DNA from 4 places in the Streptomyces sp. NPDC012835 genome. Region 4 is predicted to be linked to each of the others. Evidence: riboswitches for the same ligand, from Rfam matches in the RefSeq annotation. Region 4 holds a riboswitch; each other region holds the start of a gene.
What was found. Region 4 has a riboswitch for cyclic di-AMP ahead of ACFY6S_RS06655 (transglycosylase SLT domain-containing protein). Riboswitches for the same ligand answer to the same signal wherever they lie in the genome.
Positions count from the first base shown of each region.

Region 1: it holds a riboswitch for cyclic di-AMP, as region 4 does, so the genes downstream of both, ACFY6S_RS14795 (NlpC/P60 family protein) here and ACFY6S_RS06655 (transglycosylase SLT domain-containing protein) in region 4, are expected to answer to the same signal.
Region 2: it holds a riboswitch for cyclic di-AMP, as region 4 does, so the genes downstream of both, ACFY6S_RS03935 (peptidoglycan DD-metalloendopeptidase family protein) here and ACFY6S_RS06655 (transglycosylase SLT domain-containing protein) in region 4, are expected to answer to the same signal.
Region 3: it holds a riboswitch for cyclic di-AMP, as region 4 does, so the genes downstream of both, ACFY6S_RS15065 (transglycosylase family protein) here and ACFY6S_RS06655 (transglycosylase SLT domain-containing protein) in region 4, are expected to answer to the same signal.

Region 1 is NZ_JBIBBW010000003.1:336,177-338,368, forward strand. It holds gene pcrA (DNA helicase PcrA) at 1-247, opposite strand, end outside; cyclic di-AMP (ydaO/yuaA leader) riboswitch at 580-755, shown strand; gene ACFY6S_RS14795 (NlpC/P60 family protein) at 754-2,046, shown strand; gene ACFY6S_RS14800 (LysR family transcriptional regulator) at 2,166-2,192, opposite strand, start outside.
Region 2 is NZ_JBIBBW010000001.1:917,248-919,439, reverse strand. It holds gene ACFY6S_RS03940 (6-phosphogluconolactonase) at 1-300, opposite strand, end outside; cyclic di-AMP (ydaO/yuaA leader) riboswitch at 1,277-1,437, shown strand; gene ACFY6S_RS03935 (peptidoglycan DD-metalloendopeptidase family protein) at 1,442-2,192, shown strand, end outside.
Region 3 is NZ_JBIBBW010000003.1:405,194-407,385, forward strand. It holds gene ACFY6S_RS15065 (transglycosylase family protein) at 17-775, opposite strand; cyclic di-AMP (ydaO/yuaA leader) riboswitch at 782-955, opposite strand; gene ACFY6S_RS15070 (transglycosylase family protein) at 1,306-2,085, opposite strand.
Region 4 is NZ_JBIBBW010000001.1:1,624,034-1,626,225, reverse strand. It holds gene ACFY6S_RS06660 (pPIWI_RE module domain-containing protein) at 1-103, shown strand, start outside; cyclic di-AMP (ydaO/yuaA leader) riboswitch at 992-1,178, shown strand; gene ACFY6S_RS06655 (transglycosylase SLT domain-containing protein) at 1,183-1,977, shown strand; gene ACFY6S_RS06650 (nitrilase-related carbon-nitrogen hydrolase) at 2,065-2,192, opposite strand, start outside.

The DNA of each region.
Region 1 (2,192 bases), on a different contig from region 4:
TGTGCACGACGGCGGCGCGCTGCTCGTCGTTCAGCCCGTCGAGCAGCGCGGCGGGGTCGACGACCGTGCGCGGGGCACCGTCGCGGTGGTACGGGTCCCGGGCCGGGGGCGCGTCGAACGCGCCCCCGAAGAGGTCGTCGGGCACCTGCTCCGGGGCATGGTCGTCCGGCTCCTCGGGCGGCGGCGGGTGTTCGTCGCCGGAGGGCTGGAGGTCCGCCAGGAAACTGTCGTCAAAGAGGCTGCTCATCGCTTTCCGAGTCTAGGCCGCCGCACTGACAGCCCGCGCCCGCCTTCCGAAGTCTCCCCGTAGCCGGACCGTCACCGACCCGTGCGGGCGCCCTTTCCCCGGTTCCCCGGCCTCACGGTGGACTCCGTCTCCTCGCAGAACCTACGGTCAGGCGATCAGGGGATCACCGAGCGTGACGCTATACCCTCCATTGCCCCGCCTCGCACCTCACTCCCGTAAATGGTCACGAAAATGTTTCGGGCATATCGACCATCCACCTTCACATCAGCAGCACAACTTGGCTAGCGTGCTCGATCAGGCAGCCCGTCTCCCCCAGGCGACCCACGCCAAGCGGGCGGCCCGCGCCGAATTCGGCCTTCCCGCAGGGAAGTTCGAAACCGGGGACCCACTCTGCACCACCGGGGTGAATCGGGCCGTACGCTCCCCCGTACGCATCAGGCCCGTAGGGCAGCCTTCCGTTCCGCCCGAACCCGACAGCTAACCCGGTAGGCGGTCCACGGAAGGAGATGCCGACCTTGGCGTCGCATCGCAAGCCGCGCAACCGCAGCGGAGTCCGCACCAACTCCCCCGCCGTCGGGGTCACCACGGCCGCCCTCGCCTCGGTCACGCTGCTGTCGACGCAGAACGCGGACGCCACACCGGCCGAACCGAACCCCTCGGTGGAAGAGGTGCGGAAGAAGGTCGACGACCTGTACCGCCAGGCCGGGAGCGCGACGCGGCAGTACGACAAGGCGAAGGCGAGCACGGCGAAGCAGAAGCGCACGGTCGACCGGGTGCGCGACAACGTCGCCAAGAGCGCGGACAAGCTGAACGAGGCCCGCCGCACGCTCGGTTCGTACGCCGCCGCCCAGTACCGGGAGGGCACCGTCGCGCCGGCCGCCGCCCTGATGTTCGCGGACGGCCCGCGGCCGTTCCTGGAGCAGAAAGAGGTGACGGACCGGCCGGCCGGGCGGCAGCGGAGCGCCGTCGCGGACTTCCAGTCCCAGCAGGCCGACCTGGCGAAGCGGCGCGCGCGGGCCACCGAGGGCCCGGAGTCGCTCACCGACTCCCCGACTTCCTTGCGCACCAGCAAGGAGACCGTCCAGAAGAAGCTGGCCGAGGCACGCACCCTGCTGGCGCGGCTGACCGCCGAGGAGCGGGCCCGGCTGGCCGCGCTGGAGCTCAGGAGAGAGGCCGAGGCCCGGCGCGAGGCGGAGGCGAAGTCCAAGTCGGCGGCCCGCGACGCGGCGCGGGCCGCCGAGCGCGAGCGCCAGGAGCGGCGCGACCTGCGGGAGCGCACCTCGGCTGCCGCCGGAACCGCGTCCCCGGCCGCCACGGACGCGGGCACGCCGGACGCGGACACGGGCAGCGGTACGAGCACCACGACGGCCGGCGGTACGGGCAGCGGCGCGGGTGGCGGTACGGGCAGCGGCGCGGGTGGCGCGCCCGCCGCGTCGGCCAGTACGTACGCCACCAAGGCCGCGAAGGTGCTCGCCTTCGCCCGCGCGCAGATCGGCAAACCGTACGTCCGGGGCGCCTCGGGCCCCAGCTCCTACGACTGCTCGGGCCTGACGCAGGCCGCGTGGAAGGTCGCCGGAGTGGAGCTGCCGCGCACCACCTGGGACCAGGTGAACACCGGCACCCGCGTCGCGACCGACAGCCTGCTCCCGGGCGACCTGGTCTTCTTCTACGACGACATCAGCCACGTGGGCATCTACATCGGCGACGGCATGATGATCCACGCTCCCAAGCCGGGCGCGAACGTCCGCGAGGAATCGATCTACTACATGCCGATCCACGGCAGCGTGCGACCGGCCTGACCGCCGCTGCCGCAACGGCCCTGGTGTGGGGCCGCTCGCTGATCTGCCGGATGCTCGGCGGTCTGTCGTCAACTTGGCGCCTGCGACAGACCGCTGAGAATCGCTCCGGAGAGTGGCCCTCAGCCACTCGGTGGGCCGAGCCGGTG
Region 2 (2,192 bases), 710 kb from region 4:
GTGTTCCTCGGGCACGGCCGCGGGTCGCACCAGGGTGTCTTCCACAAAGGCGGCCGAGGTGGCCGACCGCTCGCCGGACACCCGCTCGTCGGTCTGCACCAGGTGGGCCGCGCGCCAGTCGATATCCTCCTTCGCGAGTAATCGATAGGCGGTGGCAGCTGTACTGGCGCCGGTCAGCGCCACCACACCACCTCCGGGCCGCTCGGCAAGCCTGGCCAACTCCGACTTGATCAGGTAGACCACGTCATCCGACAATGCGGCCAGGGTGGGGAATTTCTTGCTCCTCAGCGATATGCGCACAGCAAAACCTCCGAATGCCGCGGATAAGACGCACTTCCACAAGCGATCTCGCGCCACATTCCAGAGTGACAATCCCCGTCCATCACGACGGAGCCGGCGTCTCAGAAAGATCGCTATTTCCTCATTCTGTGCCGCCGGTCTCCTCTCGCACCACAGAAAACTCGCCTATATACGAACGACGTTGACCGACAGATTTCGCACAAGGGGGAGTTCGGGCAGGCCAGGAGCGTGATCGGATTTCTGTCGGGGTTCTGGTCTCCGTAGCTCTGAACACGGTCTATGCACTTTCGGCCACGGAGTTGGCAGGGCTCGTTCGGCGAGGTCAGGCCGACGTGCGGACCCTTGTACGGCTCTGCTCGGCGCGCCGGCCGACTCTATTGTCTTCACCCGCCCGTTGGGTGCGGGGCGATATCGCTGCCTTGATCGCCCTGGCGAACTCCGCGTCGAACCGCTCCCTGCCGACCTTCTGCGCGAGCCCGGTCGGTACCGGACCTGCGCGGCGGTGGCCGGCTCCGTCCTCGCCTCCTCGGCGCGCTCGCGCCGCGGAGCGTGGATCCGCTCGTCCCGCTCCCCGCGGGCGGCCTCCGACTCCGTGCGGCTCACGGGATGTCGCGCCAACGGATGCGGCGAGGCGGGAACCGGATGCGTACCGACCGGATCACCCAGCGAGGCCGAAGGTCTTGCCACGAGAATCTGTCCGTAATGTTCCGTTGCGCCCAACCTGCCCTGTTAGCAGGGGAGATGGGGTGCGGCGGGTGAGCAGGATCATATCCGTGACGTTGCGTGGTGACGCCGGGAAGAGGGAGGGCCATCTCGTAGGGGAACGGAAGATCCTTAATCCACACAGGGTGACGGGTGGTGCCCGGCGATATTCGTGTGACAGGACGCGGCGGAAAACAGCCGCTTGTTCCGGCCGTCCGACTCGCTTACGTTCACCCTCAATCCGGACGGAACGCCGAATCCTGCCGCCGACCGGAACACACATCCACCCATCCACGTGTGGCAGGAGCGGGGGACCCAGGTAGTACGCCGATCCGGACGAGCCGGAGCGGCTAGGGGTGAAGTCGCGCACCACGCGCGGCCGGGCATCTCCAGCCCGAACCCGACAGCTCACCTCGTAGGCGCCGGAGAGGAACGCACCATGCCCGCCAAGGGTAAGCACCGCCGGCCCAAGGCCAAGCCGTTCTCGCGCGGAATCATCGTCGCGGGTACGGGTGGCGCCGCCATCGCGCTGCCGCTCATCGGCGCCACCGGCGCGCACGCGGCCCAGCAGGGCGCCCCCGCCGCCGCGCCCCAGGCGGCGCCCGCCACGGCGCACACGGCGTCGAGCCTGCCGCTGTCCGCGCAGCGGTCCGCCGTGACGGCGACGACCGCGACGCAGGCCGCCGCGAAGGCGACCGCGACGACGAAGACGACCAAGGTCTACTCCGTGGTCTCCGGCGACTATCTTTCCAAGATCGCCGCGGAGCAGCGGGTGCGGGGCGGCTGGCAGCAGCTGTACGAGGACAACCGGCAGGCCATAGGCGGCGACCCCGAGCTGATCCACCCCGGTCTGAAGCTCAGCATCGGGACGCGGGCGGCCTCGGCGCCGTCCACCTCGTCGGGTACCGAGACCGACTCGTCGGGTGCCAGGACCGAAACGCCGGCGAAGTCGTCCGGTTCCGGCACCACCGCGCCCAAGTCCTCGGCTTCCGGGTCCGGCACCTCCACCGGCACCTCCGCCTCCAACACGGCCGCACAGACCACCGGCGCCGGGTTCACCAAGCCCGTCGACGCGGCGGTCGGCACCTCCTACCGCGCGGCGGGCGGCAGCTGGTCCAGCGGCTACCACACGGGCGTGGACTTCATCGCCTCCTCCGGCTCCACGGTCAAGGCGATCGGCGCGGGCACCG
Region 3 (2,192 bases), on a different contig from region 4:
GCCCGGGAGGGGAGCGTCAGCTCAGGTGGAGCTGCTGGCCCGGGTAGATCACGTCGGCGTTCTCGACGATGTCCTTGTTGAGGTCGAAGACCTTCTTCCAGCCGCCCTCGACCTTCTGGGCGGTGGCGATCCTGGAGAGGGTGTCGCCGGACTTGACCTTGTACTCGCCGTCGCCCTTCTTGATCGTGGCGGGACGGCTCTGGCCGCGCGAGGCGGGCTGCGCCTCGGCGCGGCTCGACTTCGGCTGGGCCTGCTGCTGAGGAGCGGACTGCTGCTCGGGGGCGGACTGCTGCTTCGGGGCGGACTGGGTACCGGAGCCGGAGCCGGAGCCGGTGGAGCCGGAGCCGGTGGAGCCGGAGCCGGTGGAGCCGGAGCCGGTGTCAGCGGAGCCACCGCTGTACGAGGCGCCGGAGAGGTTCACGCCACAGCTCGGCCAGGCACCCTTGCCCTGGCCGGCCAGGACCTTCTCGGCGACGGCTATCTGCTGGGACTTGGACGCCTGGTCGGCGCGGGGGGCGTAGGCGGTGCCGCCGTACGCGGCCCAGGTGGAGCTGGTGAACTGCAGGCCGCCGTAGAAGCTGTTGCCGGTGTTGATGGCCCAGTTGCCGCCGGACTCGCACTGGGCGACCTGGTCCCACTCGGAGGCGGTCGCGGCGGACGCGGAGGTGGCGCCGATCAGCGGGGCGGCGACGGCGGCACCGGTGATGCCGGCGAGTGTGGCGTAGCGGACCGCCTTGGACGGACGACGGTGCTTGGCCTTGCTGGAAAACAGCAGCATGGAGCATCTCCTCACCGACGCCTGCGAGGTCAGCTGTCGGGTTCGGGCCAAGTGAGTTGCCCGGCCGCGTGCTCTCGCACGCGGCTTCACCCCAAGCCGTCCCCTGACCGTCTCTCGACGGCCGGGACCGGCGCGAACCTTTGGGTCCCCCGCTCCTGCCTTCGGCGCTTGACGCGACGACTACTCCCCCCGACCGACGGCAGGATTCGGCGTTTCCGGTCGACGAGGCCCGCGGTGCGAGCGGTTCAGACCGTAATCACAGGCCCACCGGTTGTTCAAAGAAGGACATCCGGGAGGAATCACCCTTCCACCCTCGGGGGGCCACCGTGTTTCCGCAGGTGGGAGCGGATCGGGTCAACCGGCGGAGCAAAAGACCCCAGTTGCGGCGAAGAGACCCTTGTCTCATTTGCGCAGAAGTGGACATAAGGCTGCGAACTGCCCCTCGATCGGGGCCGTTTTGGGTTCGTGGCCGCGCCTCTGGCCAGCACGGACCGGGGCGCCGATGACGTCAACGGCGCCCCGTCCGGTCAGACCCAGCCGCCGGCGACCTTCTGGGAGCCGATCACGACGGAGAGGGACTCGCCGCCCACGGTGACGGATTCCCCCTGACCGGTTTCCTCACCACCCGTCACACCGGCGAGGCCGGCGCCGGTACGGGTCGATCCGCCACCGCGCGAGGCGCGGTCGTTCGGCTCGCGCTCCTTGACCGAATGGCCCGATGTGCCGTCTTCGTCGGCGGCGGCGCCCCGGTGCTTGCCCTTGGCGGGCGCGGTGGTGCCGGAGTCTGAGGGGCTCTCGGAACCGGTGGCTCCGGGCGTCGGGGCGGAGGAGGAGGACCCCGAGGGCGTGGGCTCGCCGGTCGCCTTGTCCTCACCGCCGCCGTCCGGGGCGGTCGAGCCGCCGGGGGAGGCGGCGGAACCGTCCGCGCCGTCCGCGCCCTTGTCGTCCTGTCCCGAGCCGGTCACCCCGTCGAGCACACCGCCGACGACATCGGTGACGCCCTTGGTGAGGCCGGAGACCGTCGCACAGCTCGCCCACGCCTCGGTGCCCTGCGCTTCGAGCACCTTCTCGGCCACCGCTATCTGCTGGGAGCGGCTCGCCAGGTCGGGGCTGGCCGCGTACTCCGCGCCGCCGAAGCTGTCCCATGTCTCCTGGGTCAGCTGAAGCCCGCCGAGGTAGCCGTTGCCGAGATCGGCGCTCCAGTGGCCACCGCTCTCGCACTCGGCGACGCGGTCCCATGTGGAGGCGTCCGCCGCGCTGGCGCCGCTGGCGGCGAACAGCGGAATGGCGATCGCCGACCCGGTCACCCCCGCGGCGACGAGAAGGGCAGGGGCCTGGCGAGGCCGACGATGTTTCCCGGAGCGCATGCGATTGCCTTCCGTCCGACTGTCAGTTCGACCCGGCATGGAACCGC
Region 4 (2,192 bases):
CCTGGCCGGCCAGTATGTGCTTCCCCTGGCCGCCGCGCGGGAAAGCCGGAGCGTGCGGCCCTGCCCCGCTGATCCGGTCGGTTCTGTCCCCGACTCCCGGTGAGCGGGCTGTCGAGGGCGCGCGCCCGGGACGGCCCGTAGGGGTGCTCGGATTCGACCTGCTCGCCCGGACCAGGCTGAGGGCACCCGTGCCGGGACACGTTGGACGCACCGGCGTGTCCGATTCGCGGGGCACGGGTGCCTTCGGAGCCACGGGGCGATGACCGAGCTCGTGGAGGTGGTGGCGCCGACTCGGTCGGTCGGCCCGGTCTCCCTGGCACCACAGGCGGTGAGGCAGTCGCGGCGGGGCTCGCCATTCTGGATCTTCTCAGTGGCGGCCTCGCGGCCCCATGTGCTTTGGCGACCGACTCGGCGCCGTGTACGGCGGCCTTGAGAGCGGACGGTCCGGTTCGGGTATTCCTGTTCAGCGGGCGCGATGCCGAAACGCGAACAGAGCCCGCATTCGCGCGGAGGCGCGCTGAATTCTGACGTCGCATCAAGCCGTCACTGCTGTGAATTGACGACACATCAGCGTGCCCTTTGTTCGTGTTGATCTTTTCTTGGGCAAAGGGGAGTGGAGGCCGAACTGTGGCGTCTCGGACGGGTGAATCCCGATCCGGAGTCGCTCGGGCGGCAGCTCGCCCCTTCGTAGAGCTTTTGGGTGTTTTGGTGCTCTTGTCCTTGGTGGCGATATGGGTGATATTCGTGCATCTTGTAGCCCTCTGGGTGGCGTTGTGGCGACAGAAGATCCACTCGAACCCGTGACATGTGTCACGTAGATGATCGTTTCATGGGTATGCCTTCTCGTTCACTTGGCCCACGGGAATGGAGAGTTGAAGCCCTTCGGGGCCGAAGAATATTTCTGATCTTCCCGGCTGCAATGGCCTCTCGGATTGCGTTGCGATTTCTGGACTTGTCTCTCCCGGGACTTCTCGCTTACGTTCTCGTCACTCCGGACAGAACGCCGAATCCTGCCGCTGCCCGGAATCCCACACCTACTCACGTACGGCAGGAGCGGGGGACCCAGGTAAGTCGCCGGTTCAGTGGTTGGACCGGCTCGGGGTGAAGTCGTCGTTGTGGCGGCCGGGCATCTCCTGCCCGAACCCGACAGCTCACCTCGCAGGCGACGGAGAGGAATGCGTCATGTCCGCAAAGGCCAAACACCGCCGTCCCAGAACCGGCCCGCTCGCTCGTGGTGTCGTCGCCGTGAGCGCGGGAGGCGCCGTGCTCGCGCTGCCGCTGCTGGCGGCCACCACCGCCCAGGCGGCGCCCGCGACCGGGCACGCCACCGCCGGGGCCGCGGCGTCGACCGCCGGGGTCACCCGGCAGGCGCCCCTGACGTACTCCGTCGTCGCCGGTGACTCGCTGTCCAAGATCGCGAAGGCGCACTCCCTGACCGGCGGCTGGAAGAAGCTCTACGAGGACAACCGGGGCGCCATCGGAAGCAACCCGTCCCGGATCGTCCCCGGCCTGAAGCTGACCCTCGGCTCCACCGCGAAGGCCACGACCGCGAAGGCCACGACCGCGAAGACCGCCACCGCGAAGACCGCGACGGCGAAGACCGCCACCGCCACGAAGACCGTCGCCAACGCCACGCCGGCCGCGCTGAAGACGTACTCCAACAACCTCGACGGTTGGATCCGCGAGTCGCTGGACGTCATGGCGACGCACGGCATTCCGGGCTCGTACGACGGGATCTACCGCAACGTCATGCGCGAGTCCTCCGGCAACCCGGCGGCCATCAACAACTGGGACTCCAACGCCGTCGCCGGTACCCCGTCCAAGGGGCTCCTCCAGGTGATCGACCCCACGTTCCAGGCGTACCACGTGCCCGGCACGTCGACGGACAGCTATGACCCGGTCGCCAACATCACCGCCGCGTGCAACTACGCCGCCGCCAGGTACGGCTCGATCGACAACGTGAACGGCCCCTACTGACGGCCGGCGCCTGACAGCCGCGGCCCGACAGCCGACGCCCGGCCCCTCATCGCACCCCGGCAGGACTCCGACAGGACTCCCGCAGGACTAACGGGCGGTTTCGTCCACCGCCAGGGTGAAGATGTCGGGCCGGGCGTAGTGCCCTGTCACATCCAGGTCGAACCGGCCCCTGGCGATGTCCCCCAGGTCCAGCTCGGCGGTGAGGATCCCCTCCC